DNA from 2 places in the Kitasatospora sp. NPDC004272 genome. Region 1 is predicted to be linked to the other one. Evidence: riboswitches for the same ligand, from Rfam matches in the RefSeq annotation. Region 1 holds a riboswitch; the other holds the start of a gene.
The links. A riboswitch is a leader RNA that binds a small molecule or an ion and turns the genes downstream of it on or off. The one in region 1 is predicted to bind cyclic di-AMP.
Positions count from the first base shown of each region.

Region 1 (7,710 bases):
CCTGCTGCCAGCCGACCCGCAGTTCGGCCAGGAAACCGGGCCGCTCGGCCCGCTCGGCCCGCTCCGGGTCGGCGGCACCCGCCCCGTCCGCCTCGTCGGGTGCCGCCCCGCCGGCCGGCCCCAGCCGGGCCAGCACGGCGGCGCTGGCGGCGAAACTCGCGGCGTCCACCGCCAGCGCACCGCCGGGCCCGACCGCCGCGATCAGCACCCCGGCCAGCGCGGGTCCGACCACCAGCGACGTCGATTGCACGAACCCGCGCAGCGCGTTCGCCTCGCGCAGCCGGTCGGCGGGGACGAGCAGGGGCAGCAGCCCGGTGGAGGCCGGGAGGAAGAAGGCGTCCGCGACGCCGAACAGCGCCATCAGCAGCGCCAGCGTCCCGACCCGGGCGGTGCCGGTGAGCAGCAGCACGGCGGCGGCCGCCTGGACGGCGCAGCGCACCAGGTCGGAGGCCAGCATGATGCGCTGCCGCGGTATCCGGTCCGCCCAGACGCCCCCGGCCAGTGTGAACACCAGCAGCGGGAGCAGCCCGGCAGCCGTGACCAGGCCGACGTCCGCGGCCGAGCCGCCGATCGCCAGCACCGCGAAGGGCAGCGCCACGAACGAGACCCGGTCCCCCAGGACCGACAGCGACTGCCCGACGAACAGCCGGGCGAACTGGCGCTCGGTGCGGAGCACTTCGGGGATCGGAACGCGCACGGGACCTCCTCGACGAATCCGGCGCTCCCGGCCCACCCGACGGACCCGACGAGCCCGACGGACCGGAGCAGCGCACCCGCCGCACGGGACGGCGAGCAGGGCGATCGTAGGAAGCCCGCGCACCCCCTGTCGCGTGATTTATCCGCAACACGGACAATGCCCCGATTTCACCGAACTTCCTTACCCTGCAAGCGACTTGTCACCAATTGCCTGCCTCTGTCACCCAACCGGTGCGTCGGCCTTCCCCGTTCGCCTTCCCCCCAATCCCAGCGATCGGCCACACTTCTCCAGCCGGTCCGTCGACCTCCCGCCCCCGGCCGACTCCGCCTCCGGCCCGAGACATCGTCAACAGGTCGTCCACTCACCACGCGGGAACCGGCGTGACGAAGGCGTGATCCGGGCGCGACGCGCTTGTGATTGCCGCGTTCGAGTGAATAGGCTCCTCCCAGCCCGCACCACCGGGCCCCGCGCGCGAGAACGCCGAGCCCTGTCCGCCGCGCCGTCGGGTCGACCACCACCACCCTTGGACAGGGGCGGGGGAACCACGATTGTTGCCGTCCCCCACGGCTAGGGGTGAAGCCGTCCGCACCGGGTGACCGGACGCGGCGGCCGGGCCTCCCTCCCGGTCCGAACCCGACAGCTCACCTCGCAGGCGTGCGGAGAGGATCTCGCATGCTCTTCACGGGTTCGGGACGTCACCGTCGGCAGGGTCCGGCGGAGAAGGCAGCCGAGCGCGCGATCGCGGTGGCCGGCGTGGCCGGCGTCGGCATCGCCCTGCCGCTGCTCGCCGTGACCGGCGCGCACGCCGCCCCCAGCGCGGTCTGGGACCGGGTCGCCGAGTGCGAAAGCGGAGGGAACTGGGGCTCCGACGCGGGCAACGGCCTCTACGGCGGCCTGCAGATCAACGCCCAGCGCTGGACGGACTACGGCGGCACCCAGTTCGCCCCGCTGCCGAACGGGGCCACCCGCAGCCAGCAGATCGCCGTCGCCGAACGCATCCTGGCCACCGAGGGCCCCTCGCCCTGGTCCTCGTGCGTGGACGAGGCGGGCCTGAGCACCGCCACCGCGCCGGGCGTCGTCGACGACAACGACTCGGCCGACGAGACGGGTTCGCTGCGCGGCGCCCGCGGCATCGCGGCGGTCAACGCCGCCCCGGACGGCAGCACCGTCCCGAGCGGGAACACCGCGCCGGTGTTCTCCGGCCTGCCCGGCTACGACCCGGTCTCGCACGTGTACTGGTACGAGAAGAACGGCGCCTGGTTCTGGACCAGCCACCAGAGCCTGTACGAGCGTTACCTGCAGCTGACGCACCCCCAGCCGCAGCCGAGCGCCCCCGCCCCGACCGGCCCCGCCCCGGACGCCCCGGCCACGGACGCCCCGACCGCGCCGGGCACCCCGTCGGCCGCCCCCGGCACCCCGCTGCCGCCCACCGACCCGACCGCCACGCCCGGCCCGGGCACGCCCACCGACGGCAGCAACGGGAACGGGAACGGCGGCAACGGGACCGGCCTGGTCCCCACCCTCCCGGTCACCCCGTCGCCCAGCCCGTCCGGCAGCGCCGACTCCTCCGGCACCACCGGCACCACCCCCGCCCCCTCGCCCACCGGCAGCACGGCGGCCCCGGACGCGTCCGCCGCGTCGGCAACCCCGGCTCCGGACCCGGCCGCACCGACGGCTCCGGACCCGGCCGCGTCGACCGCCCCGGATCCGGCCGCACCGGCGGCCCCGGCGGCGGCCGCGTCCGCGCAGCCGTACACCGTCACCACCGGCGACACCCTGGCCGCCATCGCCCGCGAGCACGCGCTGGGCGGTGGCTGGTCCGAGCTCTACAGGTCCAACCAGCAGGTGGTCGGCGAGAACCCGGACCTGATCCGTCCGGGCCAGGTGCTCGACCTGGGCTGACCGACTCCGGGCCGGCCGCCGTCACTTCGGGACGGCGGCCAGCCCGGTGCAGCCGCGCAGGCCGTCGCGGCGCTGCTGGGCGGCCTTCGCGGCGTTCCCGCTCTGCGGGACGGGCACGCCCCGGCCGTCGATGTGGGCGGGGGTGAAGGTCTCGCCGGTGACGCGGCCGTCGGCGGTGACGGTGAGCGTGGTGACGCCGGTCTCGTCGGAGGCGGTGTAGTTCGAGGTGCCGTACCAGAGGAAGTTGCCGAAGCCGTACGCCACGTAGGTCTTGCCGAGCATGCCCGCGCCGAGCATGGTGTGGGCGTGGGTGCCGACCACGGCGGTCGCCCCGGCGTCGGCGAGCTTCTTGGCGAGGGCGCTCTGCGCGCGGGTCGGGCAGGCCACGCCCTCGTCGCCCCAGTGCAGGTAGACCAGGACCACCGGTGCCTGCGCCTTCGCCGCGGTGACGGCGCGCAGCAGCGCGGTCTCGTCGAGGGCGGAGGCGATGCCCGGCTTGTGGGCGCCGGCCCGCCACTTCTGGTTGGTGATCTCGTTGACCTGGCTGGCCCCCAGCACGGCGACCTTCACGCCGCGCACGGTGGCGACGTACGGGGCGTACGCCTCCTCGGCGTCCTTGCCGATGCCGACCACCGGGATCGGGGAGGCGGCCTTGGCGGCGAGGGTGTCGGCGAGGCCGTCGGGGCCGAAGTCGACGGCGTGGTTGTTGGCCTGGGAGACCACGTCGACACCGGCGTCCTTGAGCGCGTCGAGCGCCTTGGGGGTGGTGCGGAAGGTGTAGGTCTTGGGTTCGGCCTTGCCGCGGCCGGTGATGGCGGTCTCCAGGTTGAGCACCGCCAGGTCGGCGGCGGAGAGCGTCGCGGAGATCGGGCCGAGGGCGGTGTCGGCCTTGCCCGCTCCGAGCCGGGAGGCGGTGCGGCCCTCGAAGTGGACGTCTCCCGCGAAGGCGACCGTGATGCTGCCGCCCGTACCGGGGCTCGCCGGGGTGCTCCCCTGCGACTCCCCCGGGGCCGGTCCGGTGGACGCGGCGGCCGTCGGTGCCGGCGTCGCGGACGCCGGGGCCGCGGCGCCGGTGGCAGGGCCGGTGGCGGCCCGGTCCGCGGAGGGTTCCGGTCCGCCGCACCCGGCGACGGTGCTGAGCAGCAGGACGATGGCGGCGGCCGTGCCGGCCGTGGCGCGGTGCATGAACGGACCCCCCGGTGGTTCGGTGACGACGCACTTTATCCGCGTCGCCCGAACACCGGAAGTCCAACATCGACACCGAACGATCACGATCGCACCTCCGGGGCGGACCCGGCCGCCCCGCACCGGACCGGCGGGGGCGTGGAGCCCCGTCCGCTCAGGCCACCACCCCGGCGGCGCGCAGCAGCCAGCGGTTGGTGCGGCCGACCAGTCCGGCCCGGTCGAGCACCGAGACGACCTTCTGGGCCATCTCGGTCTTGGTGGCCCGCCAGCGCGGGTTGGCCCGGGCGGCCGCCCTGCCGACCTCGGGGTCGATGCCGACGGCGGCGTAGAGCCGGGGGTGGATCAGCGCGGTGGTGGCGTAGTAGACGATCAGTCCGATGAACAGCTGCTCGTACCGGCGGCGGACCGGGCCCAGGCGCTTGCGGACGAGCTCCTCGCGGGCGTAGCTGATGTGCCGGGACTCCTCGATGACGTGGATCCGGGAGACCTGGCGGGTGAGCGGCTGGAGGGTGTCGTCGTTCATCACCTCGCGCTGGAAGGCGTCCAGGATCTCCTCGACGTACATGGTGCCGCCGAAGGTCTGGCTGTGGGTGGAGATCGCCTTGAACAGCCGGCCGAGGTTGTGCGCGACGAACCCGGCGCCGTACGCGGGGGCGCCCATCTTGGCGATCATGCGGGCGAACATGATCGAGTGCCGGCACTCGTCGGCGATCTCGGTCAGCGCGTACTGGACGTGGTTGCTGGTCGGGTCCCGGTCGAAGGCGTGGCGCAGCAGCATCTGCATGAGGATCTCCTCGAACCAGATGCCGACGCTGGCGATGGAGGCGACCTCGTGCTTGGAGAGTTCGATCCGCTGTTCTTCGGTCATCCGCTCCCAGAGGGGGGTGCCGTAGAGGGAGAGGTGCCGGGGCGGGCAGTAGTAGGCGCCGGGGACGGGGTCGGCGTCCCAGTCGACGTCGGTGAGGGGGTTGAACGAGAGCTTCGCGGAGGAGGCGAGCAGGCGTTCGGCGGTGCGCTCCCGGTCGGGGGCGGTGCGGGCGGGCTGGGGCGGCATGCCGGCTCCTTCGCGGTGGGGGGCGGAGAGGGTGGAGTGGTGGCACTGCCGCGAAGGTAGAAGTTATTAGACTTTCCGTCAATACACCGCGCGCAGAGCGGCCCGAGCCGCCCCGCCGGGCTCCCACCGGTCCCCGCCCCCGCTCGGCCCGGCGGGCCTGCCACAGCCCCTCCGGGCCGGCCGATCCCCCCTACCAGCCCGCCGGGTCCTACCAGCCCGCCGGGTCCTGCCAGGCCGCCAGCTCCCGTCCGCTGGTGAAGCGCCGCCGCTGCCCGTCCACCGGGTCGGTGAACTCCAGCGAGCGCGCCAGCAGCTGGAGCGGGCGCCGGTAGTCCTCGGGGGCGTCCCCGGCCAGCACCTCGGGGTAGAGCGGGTCGCCCAGGATCGGCAGGCCGAGCCCGTTCATGTGCACCCGCAGCTGGTGGGTGCGGCCGGTGCGCGGGGCGAGCCGGTAGCGGCCCAGGCCGCCGCGGGCCTCGGCCAGCTCGACCCGGCTCTCCGCGTTGGGCTCGCCGGGCTCCTCGTAGGCGTCGAGTCGGCCGCGGTCCTTGCGGATCCGGCTGCGCACCACGGTGGGCAGCCGGGCCGCCGCGGCCGGCTCGTACCGGGCGACCGCCTCGTACTCCTTGACGGCCTCGCGGCGCTCGAACAGGCCCTGGTAGGCGCCGCGCAGCGCGGGGTCGGCGACGAACAGGACCACCCCCGCGGTGAGCCGGTCCAGGCGGTGGGCGGGGCTGAGCCGGGGCAGGCCGAGGTCGCGGCGCAGCCGGGCGAGGGCGGTCTCGGTGGCGTGGCTGCCGCGCGGGGTGGTGGCGAGGAAGTGCGGCTTGTCGGCGACCACGATGCGCTCGTCGCGCTGCAGGACCTCGACGGGGAAGGGCACCACGGGTTCGGGCGGGCCGGGTTCGCGGTGGAACCAGACGTGGCCGCCCGGCCGGTAGGGCGTCCCGGCGGTGACCGGCCCGTCGGCGGCGACGAACTCGCCCGCCGCGAGCATGGCCGCGATCCGTCCGTCTCCGGCGGCGGCGCCGTAGCGCTCCTCCAGGTAGGCGCGGACCGTCGGCCAGGGCCCGTCCGGCGGAAGTCTGACGTGCACGGGGTCGATGCCGTCGCGCTGCGGCAGCGGGCCGACCGGGGCGGGTTTCCTACGCACCACCGCGCGCCGCCCGGGGGTTCGTCCGACGGGTGTCCATCCGGACCACCCTAGCGGGAGGTCACCCGTATGGGCGTGGGCGGCCCGCCGTGCGACGATGGCAGGGCGGTGACCGCCCCCGGAACGGCAGGTGGCCAGATGGACACCGACGAACAGCGCACGATCCCCCGCTTCCGCCCCGCCTCCCCGCATCCGGCGGGCGGCGCGCCGGTACCGGACGGCCTGCTGTCGATCCCGGTGGCGACGGCGCTGATCGCGGCGGACGGCCGGATCCTGCACTGGAGCCCGGACGCGGAAGCCCTGCTCGGCTTCCCGGCGGAGCGGGCGGTGGGGACCCGCGCGGCGGACATCCTGGTGGGCCCGGAGCGGCGCCCGGAGGCGCTGGAGCTGTTCGGCCGGATCCTGAGCGGCCGCGCCTGGGCGGGGGTGTTCCCGGTGCGGCACCGGGACGGCCACCTGGTGCGGCTCGACTTCCGGACCTTCCCGGTGTTCGACCGCGACGGCTCGCCGATGGTGCTGGCGGTGGCCTCGGACGTCAGCGAGGTGCGCCGGCTGGCGGCGGACCTGGCGGTGCTGGACGGGTTCTTCACGCAGTCGCCGGTGGGCATGGGGGTCTTCGACACCGAGCTGCGCTTCGTCCGGCTGAACGAGGCGCTGGCCCGGATCAACGGGCTGCCGGTCTCCCGGCACCTGGGGCGGCGGCTGTCCGAGGTGCTGCCGGGGATCAACGGGCGGACCGCCGAGGCGACGATGCGCCGCATCCTGGCCGACGGCCGGCCGCTGGTGGACCTGCGGACGCACGGCCGGACGGCGGCCGACCCGGAGCGCGAGCACGCCTGGTCGGTGTCGACCTTCCGGCTGGAGCAGCCGGACGGCACGGTGCTCGGCGTGTGCACCACGGTCGTGGACATCACCGACCGCTTCGAGGCGGAGAGCGCCGCCGAGGCCGCCCAGCAGCGGCTGGCGCTGCTGAACGAGGCGTCCACCCGGATCGGCACCACGCTGGACCTGGCCACCACGGCCCGGGAACTGGCCGAGACCGCCGCGCCGAGCCTGGCCGACACCGTGGTGGTGGAGGTGCTGGACGGCCTGGTGCGGGGCGAGTCGGCCGTGCTGCCCGGCCGGGCGGACCGGACCGCGGTGCTGCGCCGGATGGCGTTCCACACCGTCCCGGACAGCGGGATGACCCCGATCGCGCCGGTGGGCTCGGTGCAGCGGCTGCACCCGAGCACGCCGTACGCGTGGGCGCTGTCGCACGGCCGGCCGGTGCTGGTGCCGCGCACGGACGGCGCCGCGATGAGCTGGTTCGCGGACGACCCGGTGCGCGGCGGGGCGATCCGGGCCCAGGGGGTGCACTCGCTGATGGTGGTGCCGCTGATCGCCCGCGGGGCGGCGATCGGCACGGCCACCTTCTTCCGCTCCCGGAGCGCGGCGCCGTACGACCGGACGGACCTGGCATTGGCGAGCGAGCTGGCGGCCCGGGCGGCGGTGTCGATCGACAACGCGCTGCTGTACACCCGGGAGCGGGACGCGGCCGAGCAGCGGCAGCGGGCGCTGGAGGCGGCGGAGGCCGCGCAGCAGCGGCTGGCGCTGCTGAACGAGGCGTCCACCCGGATCGGCACCACGCTGGACCTGGCGATCACCGCGCGGGAGCTGGTGGACGTGGTGATCCCCCGGTTCGCGGACTTCGTGACGGTGGACATCCGCGAGGCGGTGCTG
Region 1 is NZ_JBSGET010000142.1:7,160-14,869, reverse strand. It holds gene ACWEO5_RS31640 (MFS transporter) at 1-697, opposite strand, end outside; cyclic di-AMP (ydaO/yuaA leader) riboswitch at 1,203-1,366, shown strand; gene ACWEO5_RS31635 (transglycosylase family protein) at 1,370-2,599, shown strand; gene ACWEO5_RS31630 (CapA family protein) at 2,621-3,784, opposite strand; gene ACWEO5_RS31625 (AurF N-oxygenase family protein) at 3,939-4,838, opposite strand; gene ACWEO5_RS31620 (pseudouridine synthase) at 5,047-5,994, opposite strand; gene ACWEO5_RS31615 (SpoIIE family protein phosphatase) at 6,130-7,710, shown strand, end outside.

Region 2 (7,710 bases), on a different contig from region 1:
CGACGTGCCGGTGATCATGGCCCCGCCGCGCGGCGTCCGGGTGCGGTTCAGCCGGACCGGGGAGACCGCGGACGAGCTGATCCGCCGGCTGGTGCGGGCCGAGCCGCAGGGACGGCCGGTGGTGGTGGTCTCCGCCGACCGGGAGGTGGCGGACGGGGTGCGCAAGGCGGGTGCCCGGCCGGTGGCCTCGGTGCTGCTGCTGAACCGGCTCGCGCGCAGCTGAAGAGGCGCAGCTGAGACGGGGTCAGGGGACCTCAGGGCGACCGGAGTGTGACGGTCCGGTGAAGGGGGGCGGGTGCCCGGGGCCGGAAGCCCCCCGGGAGTGGACGCGGGGGTGGGGACTTCACTAGGGTCTGGCGTCAAACCTATATTCCGGACCATCACTCTTTGGGGTGAGTCCAGCAGGAAGAAGGAGCACCCCCTTGGCCTCCCACCGCCGTCCCAAGCAGCCGAGCCGTGCGCGGATCTCCGTGTTCACCGCCGCCGCCGCGACCGCGGTCGCCCTGACGGCCCAGGCCAGCGCGCACGCCGCCCCGGCCCAGCCGAACAAGGACGAGGTCAAGGCGCAGGTCGACAAGCTGCTGGAGGAGCAGGAGCAGGCGGCCGAGAAGTACAACGGCGCCAAGGAGCGGGCCGACCAGTTGCGCAAGCAGGCCAGCGACCTGCAGGACCAGGTGGCCCGCGGCCAGGAGCAGTTGACCGAGCTGGCCTCCGGGCTCGCGGCGGTGGCCGGGGACCAGTACCGGCAGGGCGGTGTCGACCCGTCGATGCAGCTGATGCTCTCCGCCGACCCGGACCAGTACCTGACCAAGGCGTCCTCCTTCGACCAGGCCGCCAGCACCCAGGCCGAGACGCTCAAGTCCCTCAAGGACCAGCAGCGCCGCCTGGACCAGCAGAAGCAGGAGGCCGCGGCCGTCCTGCACGAGCTGGACACCCAGACCCAGGCGCTCAACGACGCCAAGAACGACGTGAACAGCAAGCTCGCCGAGGCGCAGAAGCTGCTCTCCAGGCTGAACGCCGCGGACCGGGCCGCGATCCTCCAGGGCAGCGGCGGCACCGCCTCGCGCAGCGCCTCCCGGGTCGACCCGTCCACCCTGCCGCAGGCCAGCGGCTACGCGGCGACCGCGGTGTCGGCCGCGCTCGGCAAGCAGGGCTCGCCGTACGTCTGGGGCGCCACCGGTGCGAGCACCTTCGACTGCTCGGGCCTGATGGTGTGGGCGTACAAGCAGGCCGGCGTCTCGCTGCCGCGCACCTCGCAGTCGCAGGGCAGCTACGGCGTGAACGTGGGCACCGACTGGCACAACGCGCAGCCCGGCGACCTGGTCATCTACTACAGCGACCGGCACCACGTCGGCATGTACATCGGCAACGGCCTGGTGGTGCACGCCCCGCGCACCGGTGACGTGGTGAAGACGATGAAGGTCGACACCCTGCCGATCTCCACCATCCGCCGGGTCTGACGGTCCGAAAAATCGGACAAACGCCCCACCGGGCGACAACTGACGCATCGTGACACGCCCGGACGGGTCGAGATCCCCCTGTGATCCGCGACACGTCCGGGCGAGGCATTTCCCGACCGTATCGTGAGAATTATTACGCTCTGTGTAAGTAATCGATCACGTTCGGTCAGATTCATTGCGGTATTTGATTCAGAATCAGATTTTTTTCCGACAAGGATTTGAACGGATCACGGATCGGTTACTAGGGTCGTGCTTCGACCACCGCAGAGTCGATCGCCCAAGGGGGGCGGCGGCGGGGGTCGCCGCCGAGTCCGTGACGCAGCGGGCAGACCGTCAACACCGGGTCTGCTGACGGGGATACCCCTACGGGGGTGCTGTCGAACGGAGCCGGGGAACCACGTTCCCCCGGGGTGAATCGGCGCCGGGACGGCCGCGTGCGGTCGGTGAGGCGTCGTAGGGCACATCTCTTCCGGCCCGAACCCGTCAGCTCACCCGGTAGGCGGTGTGAGGAAGAAGGAGTCCGCCTTCGTGGCGTCCCATCGCCGTCCCAAGCCCGTCGGCCGTGCCCGGGTCTCGATTCTCACTGCCACCGCCGCCGCTGCCGTGGCGCTGTCCGCCCAGGGCGGTGCGCACGCCGACCCCGCGCCCACCAAGGACCAGGTCAAGCAGCAGGTCGACCAGCTCAACGAGCAGGCCGAGGTCAAGACGGAGGCGCTCAACGCCTCCGTCGAGAAGCAGCAGGAGCTGCAGAAGCAGGTCGGCCAGCTCCAGGACCAGCTCGCCCGGCAGCAGGAGCAGGTGACCACCGCGCAGGAGGGCCTGGCGGGCATCGCCGCCGAGCAGTACCGCAGCGGCAGCATGCCGCAGACCATGCAGCTGATGCTCTCCAGCAGTCCGGACTCGTTCCTCGGGGAGGCCGGCACGCTGAACGCGGTCGGCTCCACCCAGGCGGACCTGCTGAAGACCTTCAAGTCCGAGCAGGCCAAGCTCGACGCCCAGCGCAAGGAGGCCGAGTCCAAGCTCGCCGAGCTGGACACCACCACCAAGGCCCTGCAGGCCGACAAGGACGACGTCAAGGCGAAGCTGGCCAAGGCCCAGGAGCTGCTCAACACGCTGACCCAGCAGGAGCGCGACCAGCTCGCCGCCGCCGAGGCGAAGGCCGCCGCGGATGCCAAGGCGAAGGCCGACGCCGCGCAGCGCGCCTCCCGCGACGCCGACCAGCACGCCTCCCGCGACACCGTCCGGGTGGAGCTGAACGCCCCGGCGTCCTCCAGCTTCTCGGGCAACGCGGTCGGCGCGGCGGTCTCCAAGCTCGGCAGCTGGTACTCCTACGGCGCGGCCGGTCCGAGCACCTTCGACTGCTCCGGCCTGATGCAGTGGGCCTACAAGCAGGCCGGCGTGTCGATCCCGCGCACCTCGCAGGCGCAGGCCGGGGCCGGGACCAACCTGGGCACCGACATCGCCAACGCCCGCCCGGGCGACCTGATCATCTACTACAGCGACCAGCACCACGTCGGCATGTACGTCGGCAATGGGCAGATCGTCCACGCCCCGCACACCGGCGCGCAGGTCCGCTACGAGTCGGCGACGGTCATGCCGATCAACCGGATCGTCCGGATCTGACGGTCCGGCACGGCCTCCGGCCCGGTACCCCGCAGGGGGTGCCGGGCCGTTCTCGTCCTGGTGTCCGATTCGCGGTCAAATATTCGTGCCTGTCGGGGTTTGGACTGGATCGATCCGACTCGCTAACCTCTGCCCCCGGGCCCCCGCGAGGACGGCCGTCCGACGGCGGACGGCGGCGGAGGCCGGCCGCAGAACGGAGCCGTCGCACGTGTCCGTGCACCGTCGCACCCCGCTGCCCGGCGTCCAGCGCCTGGCCCGCGCCCTGGCGCTCACCGCCGCCGCCACCGGCGCGCTCGGGCTGACCGTCGGCGGGGCCGCCGCCGCCCCGCTCACCCCGGCCGAGCCGGTGAGCCGCGGCGAGGTCAAGGCCCAGGTCGACCAGCTCTACGAGGAGGCCGAGCAGGCGTCCGAGAAGTACAACGCCGCCCAGGAGCGGCAGCAGCGGCTCCAGGCCGAGGCCGGCGGCCTGCAGGACCAGGTCGCCGCCGGACAGGAGGAGCTGAACCGGATGCGCGGCGACCTGGCCGCCGTCGCCGCCGACCAGTACCGGTCCCAGGGCGTGGACCCCACCGTCCGGCTGATGCTCGACCAGGACCCCTCCGGCTACCTGACCGGCGCCCGCTCACTCGAACAGGCCGCCTCCCGGCAGGCCGAGAGCCTGCGCGAGCTCGCCGAGCGGCAGCGCCGGCTGGAGGAGCGGCGGCACGAGGCCGGCGCCAAGCTCGCCGAACTGGAGCAGGCCCGGCGGCAGCTGTCCGCCGCCAAGGACGACGTCCGGCAGCGGCTGGCCAGGGCCCAGCAGCTGCTGAACGGCCTCGCCCCCGCCGAGCGGGCCAGGATGGCCGCCGACGACGCCCACGAGGCCCGGCAGCGCGCCACCCGCGGCACCGACCGGATCGACCTCGGCGACCAGCCGCCCTCCTCGGACCGCGCCGCCGTCGCGCTGGCCGCCGCGCTCTCCAAGATCGGCTCCCCGTACGTCTACGGATCCACCGGGCCGGGCACCTTCGACTGCTCCGGTCTGATGTACTGGTCGTGGCGGCAGGCCGGAGTGACCCTGCCGCGGACCTCGCAGGCGCAGGCTTCGGCCGGCCGGCGGGTGAGCCTCGCCGAAGCCCGGCCCGGAGACCTGGTGATCTTCTACAGCGACAGGCACCACGTCGGCATGTACGCCGGCGGGGGCGTCGTCGTGCACGCGCCCTACCCCGGCGCCCGGGTCCGGTACGAGAGCGTGAACGCGATGCCGGTCAACACGGTGGTGCGGGTCTGAGCCTCGTCGACGAACCCCTGGTCACCGACCTGCCGCCGGCCCCCGGGCCGCCGCCGCGGGCCGGTGCCCCGCTGTCCCGGCGCGCCGCCCTGCTGCTGGCCGCCGCCGCGGCCACCCAGCTGTCGCTGCCCCGGGCGCTGCCCGGCCCGCCGCGGCCGGCCGCCGCCGAGTACCCGGGTCGGCCGCCGTCCGGGCTGCGGGAGGCCGCCGTCCAGGTGCTGTCGCTGCGCGGCCGGGCCGTCGCCGAGCGGGACGCCGACGCGCTGCTGGCGCTGTCCGCGCGGGGCGCCGAGGAGGCCGACCGGGACCTGCTGACCCGCACCGCCGGGCTGCGCTTCACCGCGTACGGGCTGCGGCTGACCTCGTTCACCGAGCCGCCGGCCGGGGCGGACCGGTTCACCGTCGGCGCCGAGTTGGCCTACCGGCTGACCGGGGTGGACGACTACCCGGCGCTGCTGGAGCGGCAGCTGGAGCTGGTGCGGGAGGAGGGCGGCTGGCGGGTGGCCCGGGAGACGCCGACCGGCGCGGCCGCGCCCTGGGACCTGGGCACCGTCCGGGCCGTGGAGGGCGCCCACAGCCTGGTGCTCGGCCTCGGCGAGGGCGCCGAGCTGGCCGCGCTGGCGGCGCTCGCCGACCGCGCGGTGCCCGCGGTGGAGGCCGTCTGGGGCCCGTCCGCTACCCGGCTGCTGCTCGAACTGCCGCTCACCGAGCAGCAGTTCGCCCGCCGGATGGACGTGTCCGCGGACGCCTACCAGGGCATAGCCGCGGTCACCCTGGCGGTCGGCGGCGCCCCCGTGCACACCCCCGCCGACCGGATCGTGGTCAACCCGGACGCCTACCGGCAGCTCAGCGACCTCGGCCGCCGGGTGGTGGTCACCCACGAGGCCACCCACGTCGCCACCCGGGCCGACACCAGGTCCTGGACGCCGCTGTGGCTCTCCGAGGGGGTCGCCGACTACACCGGCTACCTGGGCTCCGGGCGCACCGCCCGGCAGGTCGCCCCCGAACTGGTCAAGGACGTCCGGGCCGGGCGGGCCCCCGCCGCGCTGCCCGAGGACGCGGCGTTCACGGCCGGCGCGGAGGGCATCGCCCAGGCGTACGAGCAGGCCTGGATGGCCTGCGACCTGATCGCCCGCCGGTACGGGCAGGACCGGCTGGTGGCGTTCTACCGCGCCGTCGGGGCCGCCGGCGAGGGCGGCCTCGAACGCGCGATGAAGGCCCAACTCGGGCTCGGCCCGGTGGAGTTCACCAAGGCGTGGGCGGGCGAGGTGGCCAAACTCGGGAACTGACCCCGGGATCAGGCGGTGGTGAGCGCCCGCTCCAGGCCCGCCGCGTCCAGGAAGGCGGTGTGGGTGCCCGCGACGGTGCAGGTGTGCGCCCCGGCCACCGCGCCGGCCCGCATGCACTCCTCCACCGGGCGGCCCGCCAGCCGGTGGTGCAGGAAGCCGGAGACGAAGGCGTCGCCCGCGCCGTTGCTGTCCACCACCGGCGCGCCCGGGTCGACGACCGGGAAGTGCCGGGGCGCGGCGTCGCCGCGGGTCAGCAGGAAGGCGCCGTCCGCGCCCGCGGTGGCCACCACCAGTTCGGCCCGGCCCCGTTCCAGCACCGCGCGCATCACCGCCTCCGGGCGGTTCGCCAGGCCCGCCGCGGAGAGGAAGACCAGGTCCGAGCGGAGCGCGTAGTGCAGGTGGTGCTCGTCGGCGCCGTCCCAGGCGTGCAGGTCGGTGGAGCTGGTGCGGCCCAGCCGCTCGATGTCCGGGTACATGTCCCGGTTGACGTTGGTGATCGACAGGTGGACGTGCGCCGAGCGCTCCAGCAGCGGCAGCCAGAACTCGCGCGGCAGCCGGGCGTCCGCCGGGTGCCGGCCGTCGTAGAAGGAGAACCGCAGGCCGTCCCGGTCGACCAGGTTGACGCTGCGCGGGGTGCCGGCCGGGGCGGGCAGGTGGCTGAAGTCCAGGCCGCGGCGGGCGTACTCGGCGAGGATCAGGGCGCCCTGCGGGTCGTCGCCGAGGAAGTCGGCGAACTTGGTGCGCAGGCCGAGCGCCAGGCAGGCCAGCGCGACGCCGTTGCCGGTGTGCGCGGGGTAGTCCAGCACCGGGGGGACGCCGATCGAGTCGCGGCCCGGCGGGACCTCCAGCCGGTCCACCCGCACGATGGTGTCCACGCCGAGGCCGCCGACGATCAGGATGTCGTAGTCGATCATCCGGTGATGGTGGCAGCACCCCGCCCCGCTCTGCAAGGCTTTGCAGAAACTTGCAAGGGAGGGTGCGGGAGGGCGGCCGTCAGGCCCGGTCCACCGGGGTCAGGTCGTCCAGCAGGTCCTGCTCGTAGGCGATGCCCGGCCGCACCGGGTACTGCGGGGCGACCTGCTCGGCCGGCAGCACCACCGTGGTCAGCGCCTCGGCGCGCCGGGTGGAGCGCCACAGCCGGTACGCCGAGAGCACCGTGCACACCACCAGCAGCAGGTTGCGGGCGGTCAGCACCAGCACCCCGCCCAGCTGGCTATGGTTCACCGCGCCGAACATCACCGGGAACTCCACCGTGGTCAGCACCGACGCCACCAGGACCGGCACCGCCACCGGCCGCTGGCTGCTGCCCCGCACCGTCAGGCACACCGCGACCAGGCCGACCACCCAGATCATGTACTGCGGGGAGATCACCCGGCTGGTCGTGACGAAGATCAGCAGCGCGCACAGCGCCGCGTCGAAGGTGGTCGCCGACGTCCAGCGGGCCGCCCGCAGCCGCCACACCAGCAGCCAGCCGAAGCCCACCACCGACAGCCCGACCATCACCTTGGAGATCACCGGCACCCACGGCCCCAGGAACTCCGTCGAGCCGTAGTTCATCGTCACGGTGCCGTGCCAGGACCCGGCCAGCCGGGCGAAGTGCAGCGGCAGCGCGCCCACCGACTCGATCTCGATGCCGCGCTCCGACTGGAACTTCAGGAACTCGAACGCCCCGTTCATGCCCGCCGTCAGCAGGAAGCCCAGCGCGGCCGCGAACGCCAGCGCCGAGGTCCACACCCGCCGGGTCCGCCGCCCGCGCGGCGAACCGATCAGCGCCAGCAGCGGCCACACCTTCAGCAGCCCGCCCAGGCCCAGCAGCACCCCGCTCAGCGCCGGGCGCCGCAGCATCACCAGCAGGCCCGCGACGGCCAGCGCCGTCACGATGATGTCGTAGCGGCAGTACGCCGTCGGCCCGAGCAGCGGCACGCCCACCACCCAGTACCAGCCGCCCAGGTAGCTGCGGCCCTTGCGGACCCCGGCGCGCATCAGCAGCGCCATCGCGGCCGCGTCCACCACGCCGCAGATCACGAAGAACGACACCAGGTACGACCAGGGCAGCAGCCCCGGCGCC
Region 2 is NZ_JBSGET010000041.1:36,375-44,084, forward strand. It holds gene ACWEO5_RS15275 (NYN domain-containing protein) at 1-223, shown strand, start outside; gene ACWEO5_RS15280 (NlpC/P60 family protein) at 423-1,460, shown strand; cyclic di-AMP (ydaO/yuaA leader) riboswitch at 1,823-1,978, shown strand; gene ACWEO5_RS15285 (NlpC/P60 family protein) at 1,989-3,083, shown strand; gene ACWEO5_RS15290 (NlpC/P60 family protein) at 3,292-4,353, shown strand; gene ACWEO5_RS15295 (hypothetical protein) at 4,569-5,642, shown strand; gene ACWEO5_RS15300 (carbohydrate kinase family protein) at 5,651-6,556, opposite strand; gene ACWEO5_RS15305 (glycosyltransferase 87 family protein) at 6,636-7,710, opposite strand, start outside.
Region 2: linked by a shared signal. The riboswitch ahead of ACWEO5_RS15285 (NlpC/P60 family protein) and the one ahead of ACWEO5_RS31635 (transglycosylase family protein) in region 1 are both predicted to bind cyclic di-AMP.